DNA from 3 places in the Alcaligenes sp. GW821-FHT11D07 genome. Region 2 is predicted to be linked to each of the others. Evidence: predicted binding sites of a transcription regulator. Region 2 holds the regulator's gene; each other region holds the start of a gene.
What was found. The regulator HrcA, encoded in region 2, represses chaperone genes, less so after heat shock. The targets are predictions, from matches to a motif close to TTAGCACTCNNNNNNNNNGAGTGCTAA.
Positions count from the first base shown of each region.

Region 1: AC1RSM_RS13385 (co-chaperone GroES) is a predicted target of HrcA. The motif match lies at 2,895-2,921, and genes of this name have one in related genera.
Region 3: rpoH (RNA polymerase sigma factor RpoH) is a predicted target of HrcA. The motif match lies at 4,606-4,632, and genes of this name have one in related genera.

Region 1 covers NZ_JBXART010000003.1:61,010-71,162, reverse strand. The annotation lists gene pyrF (orotidine-5'-phosphate decarboxylase) at 1-325, opposite strand, end outside; gene AC1RSM_RS13395 (diacylglycerol kinase) at 331-714, opposite strand; gene groL (chaperonin GroEL) at 869-2,515, opposite strand; gene AC1RSM_RS13385 (co-chaperone GroES) at 2,550-2,837, opposite strand; gene AC1RSM_RS13380 (DUF1697 domain-containing protein) at 3,180-3,713, opposite strand; gene AC1RSM_RS13375 (sigma-70 family RNA polymerase sigma factor) at 3,969-4,493, shown strand; gene AC1RSM_RS13370 (FecR domain-containing protein) at 4,496-5,473, shown strand; gene AC1RSM_RS13365 (TonB-dependent siderophore receptor) at 5,622-8,105, shown strand; gene iaaH (indoleacetamide hydrolase) at 8,113-9,540, opposite strand; gene AC1RSM_RS13355 (GGDEF domain-containing protein) at 9,661-10,153, opposite strand, start outside.
Region 2 covers NZ_JBXART010000001.1:189,692-199,844, forward strand. The annotation lists gene dapB (4-hydroxy-tetrahydrodipicolinate reductase) at 511-1,302, opposite strand; gene AC1RSM_RS00860 (outer membrane protein assembly factor BamE) at 1,321-1,821, opposite strand; gene fur (ferric iron uptake transcriptional regulator) at 1,936-2,391, shown strand; gene recN (DNA repair protein RecN) at 2,581-4,230, opposite strand; gene AC1RSM_RS00875 (NAD kinase) at 4,237-5,136, opposite strand; gene hrcA (heat-inducible transcriptional repressor HrcA) at 5,264-6,277, shown strand; gene hemH (ferrochelatase) at 6,341-7,423, shown strand; gene grpE (nucleotide exchange factor GrpE) at 7,543-8,133, shown strand; gene dnaK (molecular chaperone DnaK) at 8,326-10,153, shown strand, end outside.
Region 3 covers NZ_JBXART010000003.1:696,994-707,146, reverse strand. The annotation lists gene aspS (aspartate--tRNA ligase) at 1-16, shown strand, start outside; gene AC1RSM_RS16235 (endonuclease/exonuclease/phosphatase family protein) at 35-886, shown strand; gene clsB (cardiolipin synthase ClsB) at 934-2,175, shown strand; gene AC1RSM_RS16225 (S-(hydroxymethyl)glutathione dehydrogenase/class III alcohol dehydrogenase) at 2,317-3,423, shown strand; gene fghA (S-formylglutathione hydrolase) at 3,537-4,430, shown strand; gene rpoH (RNA polymerase sigma factor RpoH) at 4,716-5,612, shown strand; gene AC1RSM_RS16210 (TonB-dependent copper receptor) at 5,869-7,920, opposite strand; gene AC1RSM_RS16205 (DUF2946 family protein) at 8,019-8,456, opposite strand; gene AC1RSM_RS16200 (cation:proton antiporter) at 8,757-10,153, shown strand, end outside.

The DNA of each region.
Region 1 (10,153 bases), on a different contig from region 2:
CGCGGGCATATTGCTCGGCGGTTGAACCGACGTCGCCGCGCTTGGCATCCAGCACAATAGGCAGGTGGGGGTAGCGGCTGCGCACGTAATCGCACAGGTCTTGCAACTGGTCTTCTGCACCTTGCGAGGCAAAGTAAGCAATCTGGGGTTTGATTCCACAGGTGTAGTCGGCTGTGACGTCCACAATCGCCTTACAAAATTCAAAAATCGCGCCGGGTTTGCCAGCCAGTTCCAAAGGAAGGCGGGCAGGGTCCGGGTCCAGGCCAACCATCAGCATGGATTGGTTGTCAGTCCAGGCACGGTTCAGTTTTTCTATGAATGTCATGGGAATCAGGAAAATAAACGGCTATACAAAAAGCTGAGCCAGACGGCACCAGCAAAAATAAGGGACATCAGCACAGCAGCACTGGCCAGGTCCTTGGCACGCCCGATCAAAGGGTGGTGCTCCAGCGTAATCGTGTCGGCCAAAGCCTCCAGCGCCGAGTTCAGCAGCTCCACCACCAATACAAACACCAGGGTTGCCAATAAGGCCATGACTTCCAGCGGGCTATTTCCCAACCAGAAAGCCAGTGGCGCCAAGATGATCGCCAATGCCAGTTCCTGGCGAAAGGCGGCCTCATAGCGCAGGGCAGCGGCCAAGCCTTGGCTGGAGTAGCGCAGGGCATTGAACAAGCGGCCCAGACCGCCTTTGCTTTTGAATGGAGAGTCCGACATGAAGGAAGACAAAGATTAAGGTGCCCTGATTATAGGGGTTTGCTTGGGCGAAAAAAAACCGGATGGAAAAATCCATCCGGTTTTTGGTACTGAAGCGTGGCAGCCAGGGCAGAAGTGATCAATTCCCGCCCTGACTTGGGTGCTGATAAGTGGCTTAGAAGCCGCCCATACCACCCATGCCGCCCATACCACCCATGTCAGGCATGGCTGGAGCGGGTTTGTCGTCCACGATTTCCGACACGGCCACTTCGGTAGTCAGCAACAAGCTGGCGATCGAAGCTGCGTTTTGCAGGGCAGTGCGGGTTACCTTGGTTGGGTCCAGAACACCTTGCTCGACCAGGTCACCGTATTCGCCGGTAGCCGCGTTGTAACCGTAGGTGCCGGTGCCGCTGGCCACTTGGTTAACCACGACGCTGGCTTCTTCGCCGGCGTTCGATACGATGGTGCGCAGTGGGGCTTCGATAGCACGCAGTACCAGTTTGATACCGGCGTCCTGATCGGAGTTGTCGCCCTTGAGTTGAGCCACAGCAGCACGTGTACGCAGCAGGGCTACGCCACCGCCAGGAACAATACCCTCTTCAACGGCTGCGCGAGTGGCGTGCAGCGCGTCTTCAACACGGGCTTTTTTCTCTTTCATTTCGACTTCGGTGGCAGCGCCAACGCGGATCACAGCAACACCGCCGGCCAGTTTGGCCACGCGCTCTTGCAGTTTTTCGCGATCGTAGTCGGAAGTGGACTCTTCGATCTGCACGCGGATTTGTTTCACGCGAGCTTCGATGTCGGTGCCGTTACCAGCGCCGTCAATGATCGTGGTGTTTTCTTTGGCCACTTCAATGCGCTTGGCCTGACCCAGATCGTCCAGAGTCGCTTTTTCCAAAGACATACCGGTTTCTTCGGAGATCACGGTACCGCCAGTCAGGATAGCGATGTCTTCCAACATGGCTTTACGACGGTCGCCAAAGCCAGGAGCCTTGACAGCGGTGGTCTTCAGGATGCCGCGGATGTTGTTCACAACCAGCGTAGCCAGGGCTTCGCCTTCCACGTCTTCAGCAACGATCAGCAAAGGACGGCTGGTCTTGGCAACTTGCTCCAGTACGGGCAGCAGGTCACGGATGTTGGAGATTTTCTTGTCGAAAATCAGCACAAACGGATCTTCCAACACAGCAACTTGCTTGTCTGGGTTGTTGATGAAGTAAGGCGACAGGTAGCCGCGGTCAAACTGCATACCTTCAACCACGTCCAGCTCGTTTTCCAGCGACTTACCGTCTTCAACGGTAATAACGCCTTCTTTGCCGACTTTGTCCATTGCATTGGCGATAATCTCACCAATGGAGTGGTCGCTGTTGGCGGAAATGGAACCGACCTGAGCGATTTCTTTGGTGGTGGTGCAAGGACGCGACAGTTTGCGCAGTTCTTCCACAACAACAACCACGGCTTTGTCGATACCGCGCTTCAGGTCCATTGGGTTGATGCCAGCGGCAACGTACTTCAGACCTTCTTCAACGATGGACTGGGCCAACACCGTAGCGGTGGTGGTACCGTCACCGGCGTTATCAGAGGTGCGGGAAGCGACTTCTTTAACCAGTTGAGCACCAATGTTCTCAAACTTGTCTTTCAGTTCGATTTCTTTAGCAACGGACACACCGTCTTTAGTAACGGTAGGAGCGCCAAAGGAGCGGTCCAGCACAACGTTACGGCCTTTAGGGCCCATGGTGGTCTTAACAGCGTTAGCCAGAATGTTGACGCCACGTACGATGCGTGTACGTGCATCGTCGCCGAAATACACTTGTTTTGCGGTCATGGTTTGAATCCTATTGAATTTTTGTTGGCGGTACTTATTCGATCACGGCGAAGATTTCTTCTTCGCGGATCACCAGCAACTCGTCACCGTCGATCTTGACGGCTTGGCCGGAGTACTTGCCAAACAGAACCTTGTCACCGACTTTCAGATCCAGAGGCAGAACTTTGCCATCTTCGGTCTTCTTGCCAGGGCCAACGGCCAGAATCTCGCCTTGATCAGGCTTTTCAGTCGCGCTCTCGGGGATAACGATACCGGAAGCGGTGGTGCGTTCGTTGTCCAGACGCTTGACGATCACACGATCGTTCAAAGGACGCAGTGCCATGGAGAAACTCCTGTTAGATATGACTTTAGTTGTGAGTCCGATTGGGGGGCGAGGCGTTTAGCACTCAACCCCTTCGAGTGCTAATTATAGGGACGAGTTCACTAATTTCAAGAGCAGGAGGCCAGTACTGTTACATATTTGTCCTGGGCCACTGAGACAATGCGGGCGCTTGGCCGCGTTTGCTGATGAGAAGCCCGGGCAGAATTCGCTCGCTAAAGCGCTAAAAGAGCCGGGCTTTTGCTCAAAGTATTTGATTTTACAAGGCTCTTGGGCCGACCTTGCTTAATGTGGCAGAGATCACCAGAGTGGCCCTAGGCAGGCGCTTGGAGCCTGATGGGCTGTTTATTGCGCCGTACTTAAGGCCAGCAATTTGCTCATCGTATTGAAGTTGCGCGTGGTGGCAACCAGCTTGAGTTTTTTCTCGATGAAGTTGTTATTGGCTTTCAGTTCACTATATTTAGTTGCACACAAGATATAGGCGACATCTCCCACCACCTGGACGCGATCGGGCGCGTGCCCCAGATCCAGAAACGCCTGCAACACGATCTTTTCAGGCTGCGTCTTGAGCAAGGTGTAATAAAGCCGGCTCGGGTCTTCATCTTTGAACGGGTTGCCGTTCATTACTTGAGAAAAGTAAGCCGGTGTCCGTGCCACCACCTGAATATCTCCCCCTAACTCAGCTTTGATGACCCGGTGAACCAGGTTTTCCAGTTCAGTTTGGCCTAGCGCCGTAGAGGCAATGACATTGCCACTTTGGATATAAGTCCTGACCTCCTGTAGTCCGGCTGTTTCCAGCGCTGAACGTAGCGGGGCCATCAGGACTTTGTTCTTGCCTGTGGGCATTACACCGCGCAGCAAAATAATTTGTGTATTCATGTTCTCGTGGATCTGAGGGGAGGGTGCAGGGGGTAGAGCGCGGCCAAGGGACAGTTTGCTCATCGTCCTTCATGGAGGAAAAACGACGTTCTGACAGCGCTGAGCTTTGAATCAATTAAGAAAATGGGATCGCGTTTACCGGGAAATAGCCTGCACAACAACAGATTTTAAACCTTGCAATAGGGTCACTGCGATCTGGCTTTGGTGCAGGTACAATACCGTTCTTAATTAGCAATCATTCCCATTACCGTTTGAATGAGCTCCACCTCAAACCCCTCTGACTTCGCCTCCTCCGACGAGTTCGTCAGCCTGTACCGCGAGCATCACGGCTGGCTGGTGCAGATGCTGCGTCGTCGCTTAAGTGGCAATACGGACAATGCCGCTGATCTGGCGCATGACACGTTTGAGCGGGTGATTCGTAGCCAGTCCGCGGCTGTTTTTAACGAGCCGCGCGGATTTCTGACCACGGTGGCCAAACGCTTGCTGATCGATCAGTGGCGCAAGCAGGCCATTGAGCAGGCATATCTGGAAACCCTGGCCGCCCGCAGTCAAGAAACGGAGCCTAGCCCGGAGACCCACGCCCTGGTCGTGGAAGCGCTGGACTCGGTGTGTCGCATGATGGAGCAATTGTCTTCACGGGTACGGCGGGTTTTTGTAATGGTGCAGGTGGAAGGCTTGCCCTACCAACAGGTGGCGCAAGCATTGGGGATTTCAGTGCAGGCGGTGCAGCGCGATATGGTCAAAGCCTGGCAGCACTGTTATGCGGTTTTATACGCATGAACATGTCTTCTTCGGAACCCTTGCACCCTGACATCATCAAGCAGGCAGCCCAGTGGATGATGCGTATCGGGGACAGGCCGGATGCGGCAACGCAAACAGCGTGTCAGCAGTGGAGGCAGGCTGATGCCCGCCATGAACTGGCTTGGCAGCGTTTGCAGGGAATCAGTCAGAATTTGAATACTGCTATCGGCAATAGTGCTTCCGCGCCCGTCGCCGGCCAGACTATCTTGCGCTATTGCGAACAACGTTCGCGTCGCTCTGCCATGAAGTGGATGCTGGGGGGCGTGGCACTAGGCTCCTTGGGCTTGCTTGGGATGCAAGAAGGGCTGTTTGATGGCAATGAGGTGTATCGCACCGCGACGGGCGAGTTGCACGTTGTGAAGCTACCTGATGGCACGGTGCTGACCATGAACACAGGCTCTGTTGTGCAGCTGCATTACGACCAGCAACTACGCCGAATTGAACTGCGTCGGGGTGAGATTCTGATCAGTACGGCCAAGGATGTGGCCGGCCGCCCCTTCACCGTGGACACCCCCAATGGCGTACTGACGGCCTTAGGCACCCGCTTCACGGTTCGGCAGATGGATGGCGGCAAGTCCATGACACGGCTGGCGGTATTCGAAGGGGCAGTTAGGGTAGAGCGGTCAGCCGCCCCAGAATCCGCTCCGGTCGTACATGCCGGTGAACAGCTGGAGTTTGATCGCCACAGCCTGTCTGCTGCAGCTGCCTTGGAAGGCTCAGGGCCATCCTGGGCCCAGGGCATGTTGGTGGCAGACCGGATGCGTCTGGACCAGTTTTTGGTCGAACTTGGCCGTTATCGACCTGGTTTCTTACGCTGTGATGCCGAGGTCGCCCATCTGACCGTGTCGGGAGCGTTTCGGCTTGATGATACGGACAAGGCCTTGGAGGTTTTGGCTGGGGTGCTGCACTTGAGCGTGAGATACCGCAGTCCTTATTGGGTCAGCGTAGGGCGGGTATAAGAGCGCGCATCGAATCGTCTTTCTAAGTTTTGCCGTCCTTATTTTGTAACAGCACCGAAGATTTCTCATTCTGTTTCGTCAGACCTAGTGATAGCCCCGAGGCGCCCGGGGTTTGATCTTCTTATTCGACGAACCAGGAATTTCAGTCATGCCTCCAAGTCAGTCCTCCTCCCACTTCGCCGTGTTGACGACGCCACGCGCACAGCCCACGCGTTTGCGTCTTGCCATCAGCCTTGCTTTGGTGGCTGCTCCGCTTGCCATGCCAGCAACAAGCTGGGCTCAGGCAGTCTCTCAGCAAGGGATCGCTTTTGCGATTGCGCCTAGCGCTTTGGATACCGCATTGGGCCAGTTCGGCGTAGCGGCCAAGGTGACGGTGGCGGCCTCCCCGGATTTGACCAGTGGGGTCATGACGCAGGGGCTGAGCGGACGCTATACCGCTGAACAAGGTCTGGACCTGCTCTTAAGTGGTACCGGCTTGCAGGCCGTGGCAAATAGCAACGGTGAAGGCTATCACTTGCGCCGTGTTCCCCAGCAGTCGCCGGGCGTGTCCATGCTGGAGTCGGTCAAGGTTAAAAGCCGGGCGAAAGACCCTGTAACGGAAGGAACGGGTAGCTATACCGCGCGGGCAGTCACCATAGGAAAAGGTCAGCAAAGTCTGAAAGAAATCCCGCAGTCGGTCACAGTGGTGACGCGTCAACGTATGGATGACCAGAACGCCACGACCTTGGACGATGTGCTGGCCAACAGCACGGGCATGACGCTTTATAAAAGCCCCATGGGCGGGAACTATGTGTTTTCGCGCGGTTTCCGGGTGGATAGCTATCAATTTGACGGCGTTAACCGCGCTTTCTATTACCCCCAAGCCAATAGTTTCACCAGCAATACGGTAATTTTGGACCGGGTTGAGATCATCCGGGGTGCTACAGGTCTGCTGCAAGGTGCAGGGTCACCCAGTGCCGCCGTGAACCTGGTGCGCAAACGCCCTCTGGCAGAAAACCAGGTTGAGATGATGTTTAGCGGTGGGTCATGGAATAACTATCGGGCTGACTTGGATGTGACTGGGCCTTTAAGTGAGGACGGCGCTTTGCGGGGCCGAGCGGTGGCCAGCTACAACGAGCGCGATTATTTCTATGACCACGCTGAAAGCAGCACCGGTGTGCTGTATGGCGCCCTTAGCTATGATTTCAGCCCGGATACGACTTTGACCGGTGGCTTGAGCTACGAAAAGCTGCGTTCCAAACCCTTTTTTCATGGCTTGCCGCATTACCCGAATGGGGATGACCTGGGCTTGAGCCGGTCAACGTCCTTGGCTCAGGATTGGAACCGCTGGAATGGTACGCAAACATCGGCTTTTGCGGAGTTGTCCCATCGCTTCAATGATGATTGGTCAATGCGTCTGACGGGCACCAGTACGCAAGAGTCCAATGACTCCAAATATGCCTTTTATATGGATGGCCCGGTAAATCCAGCCACGGGCCTGGGTTTTCTGATGGCCGGTGGTGTGTTTGATTTTTCGACCCGCAATAAGGCCTTGGACCTGGAGGTCAATGGCGCATTCGAAGCGCTGGGGCGCAAGCACTCACTCAGTTTTGGTGCAAGCCTCAATGATCTGACCAGCAAGGATGACTTTTCCTTGGCGCGCATGAATCATTCCATTGATGTCTGGAACCCGAACCCTCATGTGCCAGAACCCGCGGATGACTGGTTGCGAGAGAACTCGTATCGTGGTGGGGCAACCATTGTAAAAATGAAGCAGAAGGGCCTGTATGGGGTGGGGCGTTTCAGTTTGAGCGACCCTTTGACCTTGGTGGCCGGGGCGCGCATCAGCTGGTATGAAAATAACAGCCGCTATCGTGATACGGGGCTGTCTTACACCGATCCCTATAAAGAAAACGGCGTGGTCACCCCTTATGGGGGGCTGATTTATGAACTCAGCCCTGAGTGGTCCACTTATGCCAGCATTGCGCAGATTTTCGAGCCTCAGAACTCATTAGATGCGGCCGGCAAGGTGCTGGACCCTATTGAGGGCACCAATTATGAATTGGGCGTTAAGGGTGAGCTGTTGGATGGGCGGGTGAACACGTCTGTCGCCTTGTTCCGCATTGATCAGAAAAATCGGGCTCAGCAAGATTTGGTGGGCAATTGCGCGGTTGGCGATATTTGCTACCTGTCCAGCGGTAAAGTGCGCAGTCAGGGTATTGATGCCGAGATCAGCGGTGAGCTGGCTCCCGGTTGGCAGCTGTTTGCTGGCTATACCTTCAATACCTTGAAGTTCCTGGACGACACGCAAGTACAGACGACTTCTTTCGGGCGTACGGTAACCCCCAAGCATATCTTCCGTTTGTGGTCTGACTACCAGTTACCGGGGACTTACTCGGCCTGGAATCTGGGCGCAGGGGTGAACTTCCAAAGCGGCAGTCATACCGAAACCCGCGGTGTCAAAGTGGCTCAAGCTTCTTACGCCTTGTGGAACGCCAGGGTGGGATACCAGGTCAACAAGAACTGGTCGGCAGCCTTGAACGTCAATAATCTGTTCGACAAGAAGTACTACCAGACCATTGGTGCGCCAGGCTGGGGCAGCTTTTATGGCGAGCCCCGTAATGCCACTTTGACTTTGCGTGGACGGTTCTGATGATGGCCTAAGCCGTTGTAGCCCGTTTGCTCAAGTCCGGAGCCGGTGTTGCAGGTAGCAAAGGATCAATGGCACGACACAAAGCCAGCAACTGATCATCTGCGCCGATACCGGCTTCGATCAACATGCCCACGGGCAATCCACCTGACAGGCCGATAGGCAGGGAGATGCCGGGGGCGCCCAGGTTGGAGCCTACATCGGTACGAGAAATATAGGTGTTGAAGGTGGGCACGGCCTTGCCGTTCAACAGGGTGGTCTCATCGTCGCCAATGCGGCAGGCGGTCAATGGCGTGGTCGGGAAGATCAACCCGCCCACATTGGCGTGACGCAGCAGCTCGGCATAGGCTTGCTGCATCAGGGGGCGGTCTACGTTCAAAGCTTCTTCGTAAGCTTCCTGGCTGATGGTGTAGTCGCCTGTGATGGCATCAAAGATTTCTTTGACATCCGGGCTGTGAATACCCGCAATCAACTCATCCAGACTAATGCCGTATTTATTCTCTGCCAGGTACTGGGGCAAGGTTTGCAGGGTTTCGTACAGCACAATCGGCATGCCGACACGGGCATTGATGGCCAGCACCGGGGACATGTCTACATCCACCAGGGTGACACCGGCTTTTTGCAGTTCATCCAAAAAGCCCAAAGTGACCTCAGCCACGCCAGCATCCAGATTCTTCCAAAAATTGTCACGCGGCACGCCCAAACGCAATTCGTTCAAGGAGGGCGTAGCAATAATGGACGGTGCTTTTTCGCAGAGCAAGGAATCGAGCAGGCTGATGTCAGCCAGGCTGCGAGTCATGGGGCCTGCTGTATCGCGAGTGGGTGATAGCGGCACAATGCCCTGGCCCGAGTAGCGGCCCACCGTCGGGCGAAAGCCGTACAGACCGCAAAGCGCAGCAGGCAAACGCACGGATGCACCCGTGTCCGTGCCCAGACCCGCAGGGAACTGACGTGCAGCAACCACGGTGGCGGTACCACCGGAAGAACCGCCCGGAATGCGGTCGGGATCATAGGGGTTACGGCTGGGGCCGGTGGTGGCATTGTTAGTGGTAATGCCAAAGGCCAGCTCGTGCATCACGGCTTTGGCGGGCAGTACCGCACCAGCTTTGCGCAAGTTGCTGACAATCTGCGCATCTTGCAAAGGAATACGACCCTGCAGCGCGCCGGTGCTGGAGGTGGTGGGCATATCCGTGGTGTTCAGATTGTCTTTCAAGACCAGTGGCACACCGTCCAGCGGCAAGGCTTGTCCACGAGCGCGGCGGGCATCGGACTGATCCGCCTGCTGGTAGAACAAGTCCGAGTTCAAATGTGCCAAGCCACCTAAATGGGCCATTTCTTCCGATTGCTTGAGCAAAGAATCGGCAATTTCGCGGGCGCTGAATTGGCTTTTTTCCAGACCGGCCAGCAGTTCGCTGGCGCTAAGTTCGGTAAGTGACATGGGGTCTCCTAGGGGGCATGCAATGCCCCGTCCTGTGCTGTGATCGTTCGATTGGACAGCCTCTGACAGGGCTGGCTCAAAAAAGAATCCGTAAGGTTAGCAGCAAGCAGCAAAAACCGCTCAGGAAGCCTTCCAGACGACGCGGTTTCGGCCTGCATGCTTGGCTTCGTACAGCAGCCTGTCGGCCTGTTCGATTGCCTGGTTGATATCGACGCTGCCGCTCAGTTGTACAACCCCAAAGCTGGCTGTCAGCGTGTGGGCAGTAGCGTGGATGTGCAGGTTCATCACACTGCTGCGCAGGCGCTCTGCCACCAGAACCGCGGTATGCAGACTGGAACTGCGCAAGAGCAAGACGAACTCCTCGCCGCCGAAGCGGGCGGCCAGATCATCCTGCCGTACCGTGCGGGCCAGCAAAGCGCCAAACTCTTTCAGGGCCCGGTCCCCGGCAGCATGGCCCCAGGTGTCATTGACCAGCTTGAAGTGGTCCAGGTCGCAGGTAATCACTGCCCAACCGCTGGGGCCGAAGATATCCAGACGTTTTTGAACCTGCTCGAAAAAAGCCCGGCGGTTTAACAGGCGCGTTAAAGAATCGCGGCTGCGCTCCTGATCCAGG
Region 2 (10,153 bases):
ATGGCTATGGCTATGGCTAGGCTGCTGTTGTGATGAGCCCGTCAGGTCCTGCGGAGGGGGGCAGGGCGGGTCAGAGGGCTTGCCGCGGCTCGGGTATGGCGCAGGGGTGCAAGCACCTTGCTGTTTGAGTCCGGCGCTTGTGCTTTGTCCGGTGGACAAAGCACCGGACGAGTTCAAGGTGCGCCCGTAGCCATAGCTGGACAAGGGCACCGGTGCGCAGCACCGGCAAGAGCTCAGCCCTGCCCCCCTCCGCAGGACCTGACAGGTGTCTTCTCAGATCCTTTTCTCAGCTCACATTTTTCCCCGAACTTTAGAAAAAAGCGCCCTACAGCGGCGTCGCTACTGACTAAGCCCCAATAGCCCTGAAAAAACGTCACCATTGCACATGGCAGCCATAGCGTCAGCATCAGTATTCGACAAGGGCATCCTGCATGTATGAGCAAGAAACCGACCATAGAAACAAAAAAGCCGGCTCGAAAGCCGGCTTTACGTGCAGGAGCGCCCAAACGCTTAAATCCCCAACACATCCTGCATGCTGAACAGCCCCGTGCTTTTGTCACCCAGAAAACGGGCGGCACGCAAACTGCCGTTGGTATAGCCAGCACGGCTGGTAGAGCGATGAGAAATCTCGATACGCTCACCTTCGCCGCAGAAAAATACCGTGTGGTCACCCACAATGTCACCACCGCGCAGCACAGAAAATCCGATACGGCCATCCTGACGGGCGCCAGTGAGACCGTGACGAGCCCAATCGGCCACCTCATTCAAGGACTCGCCCCAGGTCTTGGCGATTGCCTCACCCATCGCTAAAGCCGTTCCCGACGGAGCATCCACCTTGTTACGGTGATGAGCTTCAAAAACCTCAGCGTCATAGCCCTGATTCAGCAAGGCAGCTGCCAGCTCAATCAATTTCAAAGTGGCATTGACGCCTACGCTCATGTTCGGGGCGAAGACAACAGCGATCTCGCGACCAGCCGCCATAATTTCCTGCTTGTCAGCTTCCGAAAAACCAGTTGTGCCAATCACCAAACGGGTGCCGTGCTGCAGGCACGCATCCAGGTGCAGCATCGTGCCTTCAGGACGAGTGAAATCAATCAGGCAGTCGGCATGGGCCAAGGCATCAAGGTCATCCGTAATTAAGACGCCCGTGTCTTTGCCCAAAAAAGCACCTGCATCCTGACCGATGGAGCTGGAGCCTTGACGGTCCAGGGCAACGGCCAAAGTCAGGTCAGTACTGTTCAAAACAGCTTCAATCAGCATACGGCCCATACGGCCGTCTGCGCCAGCAATGGCAATGCGCATGAATCCAGTGTCCTTAACTTAAAGCGTGGGCTGAGTGCCGGTGACCGTAGGCGTAGGAACGCTTTCCTGGGCATCAGCCGGTGGCGGTGTGTGAGCTTTGCCGGTGTCGCTGCGCTCGAACGGCTGGCGGTCCGGTTGTTCGTCGCCTTGCCAGCGAACCAGGGTGTCACCCTCGAACCAGACAGTAAACGTGCGCTGCTCGGGTTTGCCGTAGCCAGGTTTGTTCAGGTAAGGGTAATCCCAGCGATCTGCATGGAAAATATCCTGCAAAGTGGGAGAGCCCAAGAGATAGCGTACCTGTTCGCGAGTCATCCCGGCTTGCAGACGAGCGACTTGCTCGGCGGTAATCCAGTTCCCCTGTTGGACGTCGGCGCGGTACGGAAAGCCCCATTTAGAGGATCCGCAGGCGCTCAGGGCTGCGGCAGCCAAGCTGGCTGCGAGTATGGCGCGGATGACAGGAGTGAATGAATTTGCCTTCTTCTGCACGAAATGCCCCAGTAGGAATAAAATCGTTATCATATAAGGGTTTAGGAAAAAGCGCATGAATTGCGCATTGAACCGCCTCAAGACGGCCTGGTTTCAGGCCAGAACCGGACTTGAGACCCATCCCCATCAAGATGCGATAATTTAGCCATGAACGATCAAAATGAACTGAAGAACATGGGGCTTAAGGCGACGTTTCCGCGCCTGAAGATTCTGGATATTTTTCGCCGCTCCGATCAGGACGGTCAACGACATCTGAGCGCAGAAGACGTATACCGCCTGCTGATCGCCGAGGAAGTCGATATTGGTTTGGCAACGGTATACCGCGTGCTGACCCAATTTGAGCAGGCCGGTATTTTGGTGCGCAGCCAGTTTGACGGTGGCAAAGCCGTATTTGAACTGAACGACGGCGATCACCACGATCACCTGATTTGCACCAATTGCGGCGTTGTAGAAGAATTTACCGATAGCGATATCGAAGCCCGCCAGCACCAGGTCGCCAAAGACCACGGCTTTGTGCTGGAGAGCCACACGATGTTGTTGTACGGCATTTGCCCCAAGTGCTCGGAAGCGGGCAAGCAGGCCAAGCCTACCTCGCGTAGCTAATCTGGTTTGATGCTGTGCCCGCTGGCGCGGGATCTGATGATTGGGGGCAGGGTCGCCAAGATGGCATCCTGAAAAAACAAAGAGTAGTCAGATCCATGCCGCAGGGCCAATCAGGGCCGGATAAAAAAACCACCAGATGCCATCGGCGCTGGTGGTCTAACTTGCACTTTTAAAAGCGTTCACATCTGATTAGCGCTGGCGCTCCAACATTTCGCGTGCATGTTCACGTGTCGTTGGCGTAATTTCCAGGCCACCCAACATACGAGCAATTTCGTCTACTCGTTCGTCTTGCGTCAAAGGATGGATTGAGGAAAAGGTCTGACCCTGCTCGGTCGTCTTTTCTACTTTCAGGTGATGATTGCCACAGGCAGCTACCTGAGGCAGGTGGGTCACACACAGAACCTGATGGCGTGCACCCAGCTCTTGCAGCAAACGTCCCACCACTTCGGCCACCGCACCGCCCACACCCGTATCCACTTCGTCAAAGATCAAGGTCGGCACACGTGCTGCCTGGCTGGCAATCACCGACAGCGCCAGCGAAATTCGGGCTAGTTCACCGCCTGAAGCCACTTTGGCCAGAGGGCGTGGTGTTACCCCCTCATGACCGGCCACCAGAAATTCAACTTGCTCCACCCCGTGAACCTGGGGGGCGCAGGGCGTCAGCGCAACTTCAAAGCGGCCACCCTGCATGGCCATGGATTGCATGGCTTGGCTCACTTGCTTGCCCAACTGCACGCTGGTTTTACGCCGTGCGGCGCTCAGCTTGCTGCTCAGGTCCTGATAATGCTGTTCTGCTTGTTGGGCCTTAGCCTGCAACGCTTCCAAATCAAATGATTGCTGCAATTGCGCTAACTGCTCCTGCCAGCTTTCCAGCAGAGACGGCAGTGCCTCTGGCTCCACCTTCAACTTGCGGGCCGCGCCGAAAATGGCCGATACCCGTTCCTCGGCCTGGGCCAGACGCTCAGGGTCCAGATCCATGTCGCTTAAATAGCTGTTCAAGTCCGAGGCTGCTTCAGTGACGGCAATCTGGGCAGACTCCAGCGCATCCACAATTGCTTTCAAGCCAGGGTCATGGCGTAGCAGAGCGTTCATCTCGTGGCTGGCTTTGCCCAGCAACTGCTGTACCGATGTGTCTTCGCCGTCCAGTGCGTTTAAAGCCAAGGCACTGCCATCGATCAGCGCTTGGGCGTGGGACAGGCGAGTGTGTTCTTGTTGCAGCTGATCCCACTCACCTTGGCGCAGATTCAAGCTGGACAGCTCATTGATCTGCCATTCAAGACGCTCTTGTTCGCGTTTGCCTTGCTCGGCACTCTGGCTGGCCTGTTCAACCGCTTTACGTGCCTGGCTCCATTGCTGCCAAGCCTGGGCCAGCTGACGTGCCAGCGCCAAGTGGCCGCCCTGACTGTCGAGCAAGTCGTACTGGCTTTGTGGGTTCATCAGGCTCTGGTGGGCGTGCTGGCCGTGGATATCTACCAGCAGTTCGCCCAGCTCGCGCAATTGAGTCAAGGTTGCTGCACTGCCATTGATATAGCTGCGGTTGCGACCTTGCTGATCAATCAGACGACGCAAGATCAGTTCCTCTGAAACATCAAAATCGCGTTCGCTCAACCAGCTTTGAATGTGTTGTTCGCAGCTAAAGTGCGCGCTGACTTCCGTGCGCGAGCAGCCTTCGCGTATGGCTTTGGCATCGCCTCGTGCGCCCAGAACCAGGGAGAGCGCATCAATCAGAATCGATTTACCAGCGCCGGTCTCACCGGAAAATACCGTGAAGCCGGTTTCGAAATCAATCGTGGCTTGATCCACGATCACAAAGTCTCGAACGTGCAGGGTACGGAGCATAGGGGTTTATTCGTTGTCGTCGTTAGGCAGCGGGATGTGGTTCCAACCCAGCTTCTGGCGCAAGGTGGAGAAAAAACTATAGCCCTTGGGATGGATGAAGCGCGATGTGTTCTGCGCCCGGCGCACATCAATGCGGTCACCTTGCTGACAGTCTGACCAGGTTTGCATGTCAAAGTGCACACTGCCACCGGATTCGACACGGCCCAGTGCGGTAATCGTCAGATTTAAGGTGCCGCTGTCAGGCAAGACAATGGGGCGATTGGACAAGGTTTGTGGTGCCACGGGCACCAGCAAGAAGGCATTGACCGAAGGGTGCAGCAAAGGACCGCTGGCGGCCAGGGCGTAGGCCGTTGAGCCGGTCGGGGTGGAGATGATCAAGCCGTCAGAACGCTGACGGTACATGAAAACACCATCCAGTTCGACGCGCAGCTCGATCATGCCGCCGCGGCCGGCACGGTTGATGACCACGTCATTTAGAGCCACGCCCGAATACAGGACTTCGCCGTCCCGTACCACGCGCCCCTCCAGCATGGAGCGCTCTTCAATATCGTATTGGCCATTCAAGACGCTCAGCAGTGCGTCGTTGGCATCATTCAAAGGGATGTCGGTAATAAAGCCCAGGCGGCCGTGGTTGATGCCAATCAGTGGAACTTTACTGTGGGCTAATTCGCGGGCAGCGCCTATCATGGTGCCGTCACCCCCCATGACAATGGCCAAATCAGCGCGTTCGCCAATTTGGGCATAATCACAGAGCGGGAATTCGGTAATCCCGGCGTTACGGGCAGTGTCGGCCTCCAGCAGTACCGAGCAACCAGTGTTGACCAGGGTTTTGGCCAGCGATCGGATGGGTGCATCCAAGCCGGAGTCCTGATATCTGCCAACAATGGCAACCGTTTTGAAATGCATGGGGCGAAAACCTTAAGATTAATGAAATAATGGCGATAAATGGATTATAGAGTTGCCACTATAGGCTTGGCTGTAAGAATCTCCCCTTTATCATGCAGAGCTGGTGTTTTTAAGTGACGTACGCGACATGGATGACAGAGCAAACGCCTTGTTAAAGGTGCTGATCGAGCGCTATATTGCCGACGGTCAGCCGGTAGGGTCTCGTACCCTATCCACCGTTTTTGACTTTTCCCCGGCCACCATACGCAATGTGATGGCCGAGCTGGAAGGCTTGGGCCTGATTCATAGCCCCCACACCTCGGCGGGGCGCATTCCCACGCCCAAAGGGTATCGCTTGTTTGTGGATCGCCTCTTGGCGGCCGAACGTTTCGAGCGGCCCGATGCCCGTAACCTTAGCCAATATCTGCCGTTTGACGAGCCTACTCGTGCGGTCAATTCCGCCGCGTCTTTGCTGTCGAACTTGTCGCAGTTTGCGGGTGTGGTATTGGCCCCTAAAAAAGCTCAGACTTTCAGGCAGATTGAATTTATCCGTTTGTCTGACAAGCGGGTGTTGCTGATTATCGTCACCCCGGATGGTGACGTGCAAAACCGTATTTTGTTTGTGCCACGTGATTATCTGGAACAGGAACTGGTCGAGGCCAGTAATTTTTTCAACCAGCATTTCTCGGGCATGTCCTTTGAGTCGGTCAAGCTGGCCTTGTCTCAGGAACTCAATACCTTGCAGGTCGATATCTCCCGACTGATGCAGCAGGCCGTTGACGTGGGCAGCCACCAGCCTGATAGCGAAGAAGCGGTTGTGATCGCTGGTGAAAGCAAGCTTTTGAATGTCACGGAAATGGTCGCTGATATGGACCGTCTGCGGCGTCTGTTCTCTTTGTTCGAGAAAAAGACCGATTTGCTGCATCTGCTGGATGTCTCCAGTCAGGCCGACGGTGTGCAAATTTATATCGGTGGGGATTCCCAGTTATTGCCTTTGGACGATGTGTCTGTCATCACTGCGCCCTATGGGGTGGATGGCAAGGTCGTGGGCACGCTGGGTGTGATCGGGCCATCACGGATGGCGTATGATCGTGTGATCCCTATCGTGGACATTACGGCCCGGCTATTGTCCAATGCCTTGAGCCATCACTCTGCCAGTTAATGGATAAGCCTTGGCCCTGTTATGGGGTGAAAGGCAAGCTGGCTGTCTAACGTATCTATCATCATGCCCAAGTTGTTTGCCTCTCCTTATTTGCCCGAAGCGCCGGACGCCGACATGTTCAATGCCAAGGCTCCGGTACGCGAGGCCGGGCCTATCGGTATCTTGCTGGTTAATCTGGGCACGCCCGATCAGCCAGATGCAGCGTCGATTCGTCGCTATCTGGGTGAGTTTTTGTCCGACCCGCGCGTCATCGAAATTCCCCAGCCGGTCTGGCAGATTATTCTGCGACTGTTTATCTTGCCGCGCCGGCCCTCCAAGCTGGCGCCGCGCTACAAGGACATTTGGCTGCAAGACGGCGCGCCTTTGCTGGTTTACAGCCAGGCACAAGCCGATGGTTTGCAAGAGCTGCTTCAAGCGCAGGGCCACGATGTGAAAGTGGAGCTGGGCATGCGTTACGGTAATCCGTCGATTGCCAGTGGTCTGGATAAATTGAAGGCCGCTGGTTGCGAACGGATTCTGACCCTGCCTCTGTATCCGCAATATGCCGCCAGCACCACCGCGACTGCGGTCGATTGCGTGGCCAGCCATGTGGCAAAGCAGCGCAATCAGCCCGAACTGCGCTTTATTAAGCGCTATCACACTCACCCGGATTACATCGGCCCTTTGGCGGCTCAGATTCGCCGCTATTGGGATGAACATGGCAAACCAGAGCGCTTGCTATTGAGCTTTCATGGCCTGCCGCGCCGTTGTGTGGAACTGGGCGACCCTTATTACCGTGATTGCCGCGAGACGGCGGATGCCTTGCGTGCTGCGCTGGATGAACCAGCGGTAGAGGTGCATATGGCTTTTCAAAGCCGTTTCGGTGCCCAGCGCTGGCTGGAGCCCTACACCGAGCCCACCTTGCGCGAGTGGGGCAAACAAGGCGTAGGCCGAGTGGATGCGGTATGCCCCGGTTTTCTGGCTGATTGCCTGGAAACTTTGGAAGAAATTCAGGTGGAATGCCGCGACGCCTTCCTTGAAGAGGGCGGCCGAGAGTTCCATTACATCCCTTGCTTAAATGCTGATCCGCAATGGGTGGAAGGCTTGGGACGCTTGGCTGTGCAGCATTTAGGGGGCTGGTTACCCGGTCGTCTGGTGCCGGGTTAATGGCCTTGTTCGGGTTTTTTAAAGCCCAGGCCAGCAAAATACGACTGAGGGTCTTGAACTGGGGGCAGATGCCCCCATTTTCATGCGATCAACGAATTCATGTAGTGGAGATCAAGCGAATGGCTACACATGCCGATCCTAATAAGCCTCTGGACGGGGAAGTGACAGAAAACACGCCTGAACAGGCACAGCAAGGTGCTGTCGAGCAAGATCAGCCAGAGATTCTGGGCCAACAGCCCGAAGAAAGCTCGGCAGATCTGGCTACCGAATTGGCCCAGGCTCAGGAAAAAGTGTCGCAGTACTACGACCAGTTGCTGCGCGCCAAGGCTGAAGTGGAAAACATCCGTCGCCGTGCGGAAGATGATGTCTCGAAAGCTCGCAAATTTGGCACGGAGTCTTTTGCAGAAAGCCTGATTCCTGTGCGTGACAGTCTTGAAGCTGCTTTGGCCCAGACCGAGCAGAGCACGGAAACCTGGAAAGAAGGTGTGGAAACCACCTTGCGCCAGTTGAACAAGGCCTTTGAGCGCAATAGTCTGAAAGAAGTGGCACCGCAAGCCGGTGACAAGTTTGACCCGCATCTGCACCAGGCAATTTCGGCCGTACCGTCGGAATTCGAGGAAGGCGCGGTCGCTCAGTTGCTGCAAAAGGGTTACACCATTTCGGATCGCGTGTTGCGCCCCGCCTTGGTGATGGTATCTGCCCCTAAGTAATGCATTGAGCCAGCCTGACGGTGTCGGCGGCTAATCCGGTATTACAGTGCCCATTGGGCGTATTTATTGGATTTGCCGCTGATACTGTTAAAAAAATTAGGCTGCTGCTCTTGAAATGTGCGGACTGTTCCCCATATGCATTTCATCAAACAATTTGCTTTCGCAATCAATCTTTTAGTCAGGTAAAAAATCATGGGCAAAATCATTGGTATTGACCTTGGAACCACCAATAGCTGTGTATCGGTGTTGGACGGTGACCAGGTTCGTATTATCGAAAATGCCGAAGGCGGTCGCACGACCCCTTCCATCGTGGCTTACATGCAGGACGGCGAAATCCTGGTTGGCGCTCCTGCCAAACGCCAGGCAGTCACCAATCCTACGAACACCATCTTCGCTGTTAAGCGTTTGATTGGTCGTAAGTTCACAGAAAAAGCAGTACAGACAGACATCGATCACGTGCCTTACACCATTGTGGCTGCCGATAACGGCGACGCATGGGTGGAAGCTCAAGGCAAGAAGATGGCTCCTCAGCAAGTGTCTGCCGACATCTTGCGCAAGATGAAGAAAACTGCAGAAGACTACCTGGGCGAAGAAGTAACCGAGGCCGTGATTACTGTGCCCGCTTACTTTAACGACAGCCAGCGTCAGGCAACCAAAGACGCAGGTCGCATTGCCGGTCTGGACGTCAAGCGCATCATCAACGAGCCAACCGCTGCTGCTTTGGCTTTCGGTCTGGACAAGGCTGAAAAGGGTGATCGCAAGATCGCTGTGTACGACTTGGGTGGCGGCACGTTTGACGTGTCCATCATCGAAATCGCAGACGTGGACGGCGAGAAACAGTTTGAAGTGCTCTCGACCAACGGTGACACCTTCTTGGGTGGCGAGGACTTTGACAAACGCATCATTGACTACATCATCGACGAGTTCAAAAAAGAAAGCGGCGTTGATCTGTCCAAAGATGTGCTGGCCTTGCAGCGCCTGAAAGAGTCCGCTGAAAAAGCCAAGATCGAGCTGTCTTCGACGCAGCAGACCGAAATCAACCTGCCTTACATTACGGCAGATGCATCCGGTCCTAAGCACTTGAACCTGAAGATCACTCGCTCCAAGCTGGAAGCGCTGGTTGAAGACCTGATCGAACGCACGATCGAGCCTTGCCGCGTTGCCATCAAGGATGCAGGCGTGAAGGTTTCGGAAATCGACGACGTGATCCTGGTCGGCGGTATGAGCCGTATGCCTAAGGTCCAAGAGCGCGTTAGAGAGTTCTTTGGTCGCGAACCACGCAAAGACATCAACCCGGACGAAGCAGTGGCCGCAGGTGCTGCCATTCAAGGTTCCGTGTTGTCGGGCGACCGTACTGACGTTTTGCTGCTGGACGTGACTCCTCTGTCCCTGGGTATCGAAACTCTGGGCGGCGTCATGACCAAGATGATCCAGAAGAACACCACGATTCCTACGCGTCATTCGCAAGTGTTCTCCACGGCTGACGATAACCAGCCTGCTGTGACCATCAAAGTGTTCCAGGGCGAGCGTGAGATCGCTGCCGGTAACAAGGCATTGGGCGAATTCAATCTGGAAGGTATTCCACCAGCAGCGCGTGGCCTGCCTCAGATTGAAGTGACTTTTGACATCGACGCCAACGGTATCTTGCACGTGTCCGCTAAAGACAAGGGCACTGGCAAAGAGAACAAGATCACCATCAAGGCAAACTCCGGTTTGTCCGACGAGGAGATCGAACGCATGGTGAAAGATGCCGAAGTCAACGCAGCGGAAGACCACCGCATCGCTGAACTGGCCGTTGCTCGCAACCAAGCAGAAGCGTTGATCCACTCGACCCGCAAGTCTCTGACCGAATACGGCGATAAGCTGGAAGCGGAAGAGAAAGAAGCCATCGAAAAGGCTATCGCTGATCTGGAGGAAACTCTGAAAGAAGGCGATAAGGAAGCCATCGATGCCAAGGTCGAAGCCTTGGGTGTGGCCTCGCAAAAGCTGGGCGAAAAGATGTACGCCGACATGCAGGCTC
Region 3 (10,153 bases), on a different contig from region 2:
TGTTGAAAACAAGTAAGACAAAGCGGGGGACGGCGTGTCAGTGATACGGGTAGTTAGCTACAACATTCACAAAGGCCGCTCGGCTTCAGGCAAGCGTGAGTCCCTGGCGGATTTGCGCCTGGGGCTGTACGGGCTGTCTCCCGACCTTTTGTTCTTGCAGGAAGTGCAGGGGCGCAACCAACTGCAAGGCAGTCTGGACGCCCAGCACGAATCGCTGGCCGCGGCCTTGCGCATGAATACCGCCTACGGCTGTAACGTGGTGCGCCCTCATACGGACCACGGCAACGCGCTGCTGTCGCGCTTTCCTATTCTGCAGTACGAAAATCAGGATATTTCTGATCACCGTATGGAACAGCGCGGTTTGCTCCATGCGGTTGTTGATGTGGGTGGCCGTCCGGTGCACTGCATTGTGGTCCACCTGGGGCTGTTCAACGGTGGGCGTGTCCGCCAGGTCCAGGCTTTGCTCGATCGCATCAAGCGCATCGTCCCAGCGGACGAGCCTTTGCTGATTGCGGGCGACTTCAACGACTGGAATAACCGGCTGGCGCCGATCTTTGTGCAGCAACTGAATCTGTACGAAGTCTTTTCGTTTTCGCCGCGCGGCCAGGCTGATAACCGCTTCCGTCTGCGCCAACCCATCCAGTGGTTGCGCACCATGCGTAAAAACGGGCTGATGGTGCCGGATCAAGGCATACAGCTGGGCGTTAATGGCGCAGCACGCATGACGCCACCTCCCCGTACTTTCCCCGCCGCCTTCCCTTGGTTACGCCTGGATCGTGTCTATCAGCGTGGCTTTGCAGTGCGTAACGCCCGTGTGCTGGTGGGCGAGCCCTGGAAGCAATTATCTGATCACGCCCCTATCCTGACTGAGCTGGAACTGCCTTAACGGGGCTGTGCCGCTCAGTGGCTTCTTAACGCATAGGCCAAGCAAGAATGCCGAGTCTGAAGCGCGATCTACGATGGCACGAGGGTAATCAAATTACCTTGCTGCAAAACGGCCAGGAATTCTTTCCGGCCATTTGCGAGGCCATCGATCAGGCGCAGAAACATCTGCATCTGGAAACCTATATCTTCAATCTGGACGACAGCGGACACAGCGTGCTGGACGCCTTGCGTCGAGCCTGTGAGCGCGGTGTGCGTGTTCGGGTGGTGATTGATGGTTTTGGCAGTGACTTGCATGCCCAGCAGATTGGCGAGCACTTGCATACCATGCGTGCGCGCTATCGGATCTATCGCCCAAAACCCCGTGGCTGGCGTGAACCGCGCCTGTCCATGCGACGCTTGCGCAGGCTGCACCGAAAGATGCTGGTGGTGGATGAGCGCATTGGTTTTGTGGGCGGCATCAATATTCTGGACGATTTTGACGATGTGCCTTTGGTGAATGGCGAAGGCAAGCCGCGCTTTGATTTTGCCGTGCGCTGTGAGGGGCCGATTGTGGATGATATGGTCCGCGCCCAGCACGCTCTATGGTTGCGCATGGCTTGGCGCAGGCGCAACGACTGGGACAGCTTCACGCAGCGTTTTACTCATTGGCGCGAGCGTCGCCAGCGGCGTCAGGCACGCAAACAAGCACAGCAGTCAGGTTCGGCCCCTTCAGGCATACGGGCCAGCTTGCTGTTGCGCGACAACGTGCGCCATCGGCAACAGATTGAGCAGGCCTATCTGCACTTGCTCGACAAGGCGCAAAAGGAAGTGATTATGGCCAATGCCTATTTCTTCCCAGGCCGTACCTTGCGACGCCGTATTGAAAAAGTAGCGGAACGCGGCGTGCGAGTGCGCCTATTGCTGCAAGGCCATGCCGAGTATTTTCTGCAATACCGGGCCTGTCGATTCATGTATGGGCAGATGCTGGACCATGGCATTGAACTGTACGAATACAAGGCCAGCTATCTGCATGCCAAAGTGGCTGTGGTCGATGACTATTCCATGGTGGGTTCGTCCAACCTGGACCCGTTCAGCTTGCTGCTGGCGCGCGAGGCCAACGTCCTGATCCAGGATGGCCCCTTTGCGCAAAACCTGCAGGCCAAGCTGGAATACGAGATCGAACACAATGCCAAGCGTGTGTCCCAAGATCAGTATCAGCGGCTGGGTCTGCTCAGCCGGATGGGCGATTACCTGGCTTATGGTATGTTGCGGCTGGGTGTGCTGCTTACGGGTAAATCGTCCTTGTATTGATGGCCTGGGTGCGTCTTTAGCCATACAAGGTACTGACAGCCGGGCAGCGCCTTATAAAATACTCTCTATACTTTAAGAGTTTGGTCCCGAAGGACCGAGTTTGCCGTAACCATAATTACTTTTACCCGGAGGGTGGACCACATGAAAACACGTGCAGCTGTTGCCTGGAAGGCGGGCGCTCCGCTAACAATTGAAGAGGTCGATCTGGCAGGCCCACAAGCGGGCGAAGTGCTGGTCGAAATCAAGGCGACGGGCATTTGCCATACCGATTACTACACCTTGTCGGGTGCTGATCCTGAAGGTTTGTTTCCAGCCATCCTGGGCCATGAAGGCGCAGGCGTGGTGCTGGATGTAGGTGCGGGTGTGACCAGCCTGCGTCCCGGCGATCACGTCATCCCTCTGTACACGCCCGAGTGCCGTCAGTGCAAATCCTGCCTGTCGCGCAAGACCAACCTGTGTACCGCCATCCGTGCGACTCAGGGCAAGGGCTTGATGCCGGACGGCACGTCGCGCTTTTCCATCGGCGGTAAACCTGTGCACCATTACATGGGCACATCGACTTTTGCCAACCACATCGTGGTGCCAGAAATCGCTCTGGCCAAAATCCGCAGCGACGCACCGTTCGACAAGGTTTGCTATATCGGCTGTGGCGTCACCACGGGTCTGGGCGCTGTGCTGTACACCGCCAAGGTGGAAGCCGGGGCTAACGTCGTGGTTTTCGGTCTGGGCGGTATTGGACTGAACGTGATTCAGGGCGCCAAGATGGTGGGTGCTGGCAAGATCATTGGCGTGGATATCAACCCCGAGCGCGAAGCCATGGCTCGCCAGTTCGGCATGACCGATTTTGTGAACCCCAATGAAGTTGAGAACGTGGTTGACCACATCATCCAACTGACAGACGGCGGCGCGGACTACTCCTTTGAATGTATCGGCAACACCAAGGTGATGCGTCAGGCGCTGGAGTGCTGCCACCGCGGTTGGGGCCAGTCCATCATTATTGGTGTGGCTGAAGCAGGTGCGGAAATCTCCACGCGTCCATTCCAGCTGGTAACTGGCCGCGAATGGAAGGGCTCTGCTTTCGGTGGTGCTCGTGGCCGTACCGACGTTCCCAAGATTGTGGACTGGTACATGGAAGGCAAGATCAATATCGACGATCTGATCACCCACACCTTGCCGCTGGAGCGCATTAACGAAGGCTTTGACCTGATGAATGCAGGCAAATCCATCCGCTCGGTGGTGATGTTTTAATTGCTGTTGATTTAGGGGCACAGGTGCAAGCCTGTGCCTATCGTCCCGGCTCATGGGCCTTGTCGTATCAACAGGCCCTGGGCCGGGTCAATAATTGAGAACAAGAGGGGGCTATGACTCAGTCACTGGAACTGCTCAACGAACACCGCTGTTTTAATGGTTGGCAGCGCTATTACCAACACGCCTCGCAGACGATTGGTCTGCCCATGCGTTTTTCCGTCTATTTGCCGCCTCAATTACAGGCTAGTGCACAAAAAGGCGCCGCCAGTCTGGCCGATGCAGTAGGCCAGGGCCGTGTGCCTGTGCTGTTTTTTCTGGCTGGCCTGACCTGCACAGAAGAAACCTTCATGATCAAGGCCGGTGCCCAGCGTTACGCTGCCGAGCACGGCATCATGCTGATCACTCCTGATACCAGCCCGCGTGGTGCTGGTGTGGCCGGCGAGGATGACGGTTGGGATCTGGGAACCGGTGCCGGTTTCTATTTGGACGCTACTGAGCCGGGCTGGAACAAAAACTACCGCATGGAAAGCTATGTGACCCAGGAGCTGTTTGATCTGGTCACCAGCATCCTGCCCGGTGACGCCAGCCGTGTGGGTATCTTTGGGCATTCCATGGGTGGTCACGGGGCGCTGACCCTGGCTTTGCGTCACCCTGGAAAATATCGCTCAGTATCCGCTTTTGCCCCGATTGCAGCCCCAACGCGCTGCCCCTGGGGTGAGAAAGCTTTTGGGGCTTACCTGGGCCAGGATCGCCAAGCCTGGGAGCAACATGACGCCAGCGTCCTGATGAGCCAAGCCAGCACGCCTTATCCCGCCGGTATTTTGGTCGATCAGGGTTTGAGCGATGGCTTTCTGGCCGAACAACTGTATCCGGAAGTGTTCGAACAAGCGTGCGAACAGGCCCAACAGCCGCTGACTTTACGCCGTCACGAGGGCTACGATCACGGCTACTACTTCATCTCGACTTTTATTCAGGATCACCTGAACTTTCACGCCGAACGGCTGTGATTGCTGGATAAATAAGGTCGCACTTTGTTATTTTTGGGTGGGCGATAAGGCGCTACTCTCAAACAGCCACAGTTTTGGCCTGTTTGTGGCGTTCTGCCCACCTATTTGCAGCGGTTTACCCTTTTTTTGTGAACTTTTTCTTGCTGCGACGCTCTTATTCCTGTATTCAAAATTTTTAGCACTCCGCCACATCGAGTGCTAAACTCAGATAATAGTGCAATACGTTTTGTGCGGTTCGAGAGCCGCATTTCTGGCTCTCACCGGCTGACTTTAGAAGGATTTTCCATGACACAACAAGCGAACGCTTTGGCCCTGACGTCTGGTAATGAACTCGTCGCCGCCGTGTCTAATCCAGGCGCACTGGGGACGATCGAAGCGTATATTTCTGCTGTTAATCGCCTGCCTATGCTCAGCGCTGAACGCGAAACTGAGCTGGGCCAACGCTTGCGCGACCAGGACGATCTGGACGCGGCGCGTGAACTGATTTTGTCGCACCTGCGTCTGGTCGTGTCCATCGCCCGCCAGTACCTGGGTTATGGCCTGCCTCATGCTGACCTGATTCAAGAAGGTAATGTGGGCCTGATGAAGGCTGTCAAACGCTTTGACCCCGAACGTGGGGTGCGTCTGGTGTCTTTTGCCGTCCATTGGATCAAGGCAGAAATCCACGAGTACGTCGTGCGTAACTGGCGCATGGTGAAAGTGGCCACCACCAAGGCCCAACGTAAACTGTTTTTCAATCTGCGTCGCATGCGTCCAGATGGTCAGACCTTGGACACAGCTCAAGTAGACGCGATTGCGCGTGAACTCGATGTACGTCCGCAAGACGTCAGCGAGATGGAAGTGCGTCTGTCCGGCCATGATATGGCCCTGGAAGCACCGACCAACGACGACGATGACAATTTCGCGCCTATCTCCTACCTGTCTGATGACGGTCATCAGGAGCCTACGCGTGTACTGGAGCGTCGTGCTCAAGACATGCTGGAAGGCAGCGGCCTGGAAGAGGCCATTGATACACTGGACGAACGCTCGCAGCGCATTGTGCGCGCTCGTTGGTTGCAAGACGAAGGCGGCGCTACGCTGCACGATCTGGCTGCCGAATTTGGCGTGTCGGCAGAGCGTATTCGTCAGATCGAAGTGGCGGCTTTCAAGAAGTTGCGCGTAGTTCTGGCCGGCGCGGCTTAAGCCGTTTTAAAGAGTTACAACTTTCTAGGGAATCAGTAGAACTTAAGCTGATCTTCGCGGACTAAACAATACATTTGCTGATTTTTGCCACCTATGCAATTCAGCATTTGCGCATCCGCTTCGGCTTCTCCTCTTCCCCTCCCTTTTGAAGCGGATGTTTATGGGACACCAGCTAGGTGTCCCTTTTTTTGTCCTGATTTTCTGGCTTATGTCGTTGCCGGGTCAGACAGACCCCGGCCTCGCTAAACGTCAGTGATTAAAAGGACAAGGCAGCCCGCAGCCAGACGGTGCGGCCAGGATCGTTAAAGCGCGTTGCCGCTCCAAAACCAAAGCCGCTGTTTCCTGCCAGGTTCAGATGTTCCCCGTAGGTTTTGTCGAACAGATTGTCTACACCTGCTGTCAGCGACAGATTGCGGTTGATCTTGTAGCCGCCGTATAGCGACAAGGTACTAAAGCCGCCGGTAGGGCCAAAGTCGTAGCCCACCACATTACCCTGACCTTGCGCGTAGCGCTTCTGAGCCGCCACCATGCGCAATACCCCTCCGGCCGACCATGGCCCTTGCTCATAGTCCGCTGTCAGGCGTACATCCAAAGGGGGCATTTGAGGCAAGGCTCGGCCGTCACTGCGGTTTTGGCCCCAGGCATACGCCAGGCTGCTGCCCAGCGTCCAGTTGGAACTGACTTTCCAGTCTGCACCCAGTTCGCCGCCCATGATGCGGGCATTGACGTTTCTGGCCTGGGTTTTAGTGCCCATCATGCCGCCCGGCAAGTAGTCGAACAGAATGTAGTCCTGAATCTGGCCGATATAGGCAGAAGCCCAGGCCGAGACAGTCTCGTTCTTGTACTGCGCCCCGATGTCCAACTGAGTCGTTTTTTCAGGTTGAATCCCCAAAAAGGCGCTGGAACTGCCTTGTGGCCCGCTAGCAGGTGAGATCAGCTCCCAGTAATCGGGCATGCGCTGTACATGGCCTATGCCGGCATACAGGCTCAAGGGCAGGGAGTCCAGGTCATGTTCTATACGCAGAAACGCGCTAGGCAGGGTTTCACGGCGACGCTCGTTCGCTCCGGGATTAGGCATGCTCATCATGCCGCTCCCCAAATTTGGACGTAGATCGCGAGCGCTTGCTTTGTCCAGACGAGCCCCCCCAATCAGGCGGCTTGCGTCGCTCATGTCCCAACGTGCCTCGGTAAACACGCCGACGTTATCAAACTCGGCATCTTTCACCCAATCTTGATCGCGGTAATCCTGCATTCCCATGCCACTGCGTTTGCGATGGCGGCTGCGCATCAGATCTGCACCGGTCGTCAGGCTCAGGTTTTCACTCAAGGCCCAATCCATGCTGAAGCGTCCACCCCAGGTCAAGCGGTCCACATTGGAAGCCATGGGCATGGACATGCCGCCACCGGGTTTGAAGGGGCGCAGCTCGTAGTTATCCATCACGTGATCGGCGTAGTTGTAGTAGAGCTGAGCCTCTACATTGCGCAATACGCCTTCGTGCATATCCTTCTTAAAGCGCAGGCCCAGGGACTCGCGTTTGAATTGGGTGCCATCCATGCCGCGACCGGCATAGCGGGCATAGCCGTCGCCGGTACCTGCACTCAGTTCCAGCAAGGTGTCGGTATCCGGTGTCAGACCGATTGCCACATCGGTATTCCATTTCTTCCAGCGCGAGGGCACGCGATCCCCATCCCCGTCACGGTAATCCTGGGCGCGATCCTGGTTGGCGGTCAGCCGAGCATAGTAGGACGCGTTCCCGGCGGTGAAGTCCACATTACCGGCATGTCGGCCATTGGAGCCGCCCAAAAGGCTGGCTTCCAACGTGGCCTCTTTTTCTGTAAACCCAGGAGGCTTGCGCTCAAAACGCACGGTCCCGGCAGAGGCTCCCGGCCCCCAACGTACGCTTTGCGGTCCTTTGATGATAGTCAGTTCATCAAAGGACTGGGGCGAGATATAGGACGTTGGGGCATCCATACGAGCTGGGCAGGCACCGGGCATGGAACTGCCGTTAGTCAGCACGGCCAGACGTGATCCGAACATACCGCGCAGCACGGGGTCGCCGTTGCTGCCCCCATTGCGGATGGCTGCAAAGCCGGGAATGGTTTTCAGGTAATCCGTGCCGTCGCTGGCGGGCAAGGGTAGGCGAGGCAGCTTGGGATTGGTGCTGAATTGCAAGTGAGATTCAGGGGCAACACCTGTCACCACAATGGGGCTGAGCTGTTCAACAACGGCAGTTTGGGCCAGGGTGGCGGTAGGGGCGCAGGCGAGAACACCGGCGCTGATCAGGCCGGGGGTCAATAATTTCTTCATGACTTCATTCCGAAAGGCGGTCATCGGCCAGCGGCATACCCGCTTGGTCGATAGCAACATAGGAGAAAAGGCGTAGCGGCAAAGCCGAACGCTAGGAATCAGGCAGGAAGAAAGGCGGGCGGGGCGCGTTGCCCCACAGGCGGGCCACGAATGAAAGCCTGTGCCAGGGCGGGATTGAGGGGGGGGAGCAAGAACGGCCGGAAGTGGCCAATGGTCAAAGGCGTGGGGACAGTGAGCGGTGCCGGGCTTAGCGCCGCCTGCAACATCACACAAAACGGGCAGCTGGCGCTGGTGGTGGCCTCCTCAGAATGGGAAGCGGGCTCATCACCCAGGAGAGCCGCCCAATGCCGGACCATTTCAGGGGGCAGCGCCTGGCCGGACGGCAAGCAAAACTCCAGCGCATAGCCTTGCTCGCTTTGTTTGGGCATATAGCCCACTGGCACCATGCCGCGCAACACCACCGCCAGCAACAACAGATACAGGCCCCAGCGATGGGGCCAGTTTGTTGCAGCGAAAACGGTGCGCAGAAAATTCATGATGCAAAAGTATAACCATTGATGTCAGCAGGCAATCGGTGTTTAAGCAGATCTTGCGCTGCATCAGTTCGGGTCAGTCGCAAAGGTGTGTTGGCTGATGTTTCTGACATCAATGGATGCCAAAAAAAGTAAATTTTCCGGGAAAAAGGAAATTCCCCGGCTGTACGGCCGCAAAAAGGCGCTATTCTGATTCTTGCGGAAAGCGGGGGGATTTTCCGTGCCGATCTGGCCTGCCTCGGGCGATGCCTGGATGCTAATGACATGCCGATTGGCTCAATGCCGATGACAAAGGATGTCGCGATGCAGATAGGGCAGTTTGTTTTTGGACTGGCAGGCCTGTTGGGGCTGGTTGCCTTTATGCCGCCTTTGGCTGGACGCTTGCGACTACCGTACTCCGTGCTCTTGGCCTTGATCGGGTTTGTGCTGGGTCTGATGCTGCACTTGCACGCCTGGGCTCCCAAGATGGTGTCGGACTTTCTGGACACCTTGCAAGCCTTCGACATCTCCTCCGATACCTTCCTCTACGCCTTTTTGCCTATCCTGCTGTTCGAGACCTCGCTGGCCATGAATTTGCGCCGCTTGCTCGACGATATTGGCGCCATTTTGATGATGGCGATTGTGGCTGTGGTGGTCTGTACCTTCGCGGTGGGCTATGCCCTGAACGCGGTTTCCCCTTATGGCTTGGTCGTATGTCTGATGCTGGGGGCTATCGTGGCGACCACCGACCCTGTGGCTGTGGTGGGCATCTTCCGTGAAGTGGGCGCACCCAAGCGCCTGTCCACCTTGGTCGAAGGCGAGGCCCTGTTTAACGACGCCGCCTCTATTGCTTTGTATTCCGTTCTGCTGGCCGTGCTGACTGGCGGTGGGGATTTAAGCGGCAGCAAAGTGTTAGGCAGCTTTTTGTTCAGCTTCCTGGGTGGCGGTGTCGCTGGATTCTTGATGGGGCGTTTGGCCAGCGGGCTGTTTGTGCTGTTGCGTGGTTGGCCCGCTGCTGAAGTGACACTGACGATCTCGCTGGCCTACCTGGCTTTTTTCGTTTCGGAACACTATCTAGGCGTATCCGGCGTGGTGGCTACGGTGATTGCCGGGCTGGTGGTGGGTTCCACAGGCCGCACTCGCATGTCGCCTGCCACATTTGAACTGCTTAGCAGCTCCTGGACACAGATGGGGTTCCTGGCGAACTCCCTGATCTTCCTGTTCGCGGCCATGTTGATTCCGCGTTTGATGGCAGAAATCACCTGGATGCAGATTGGTTTGGTGGCCCTGCTGTTTGTGGTGACGCTGCTGGCGCGTGCGGTCATGGTATTTGGCGTTTTACCCTTATTGGGACGGACGCGTTTCGGGACACGGGTCAGCCGTCCTTATCGGGTGGTGATCCTGTGGGGTGGACTGCGCGGTGCTGTGTCTTTGGCACTGGCTTTGGCGGTGACTGAACAACATGCCATCCCTCATGAGGTGCGTCAGTTCATTGGGGTCGCAACTACTGGCTTCGTATTACTGACCTTGTTTGTTAACGGGATCAGCCTGCGGCCCTTGATCCGGCGCCTGGGGCTGGATCAGTTGACACCGCTGGAGCGCCATTTACGTGACCAAGCCGTCAGCCTGGCCCTGGAAGAATTGCGCGACAAGACCGAAGAGCTGGGGCGGCAGGAGGAAATCAAGCCAGAGGTGATTGAGCGCCTGTGTACCGTATTCGA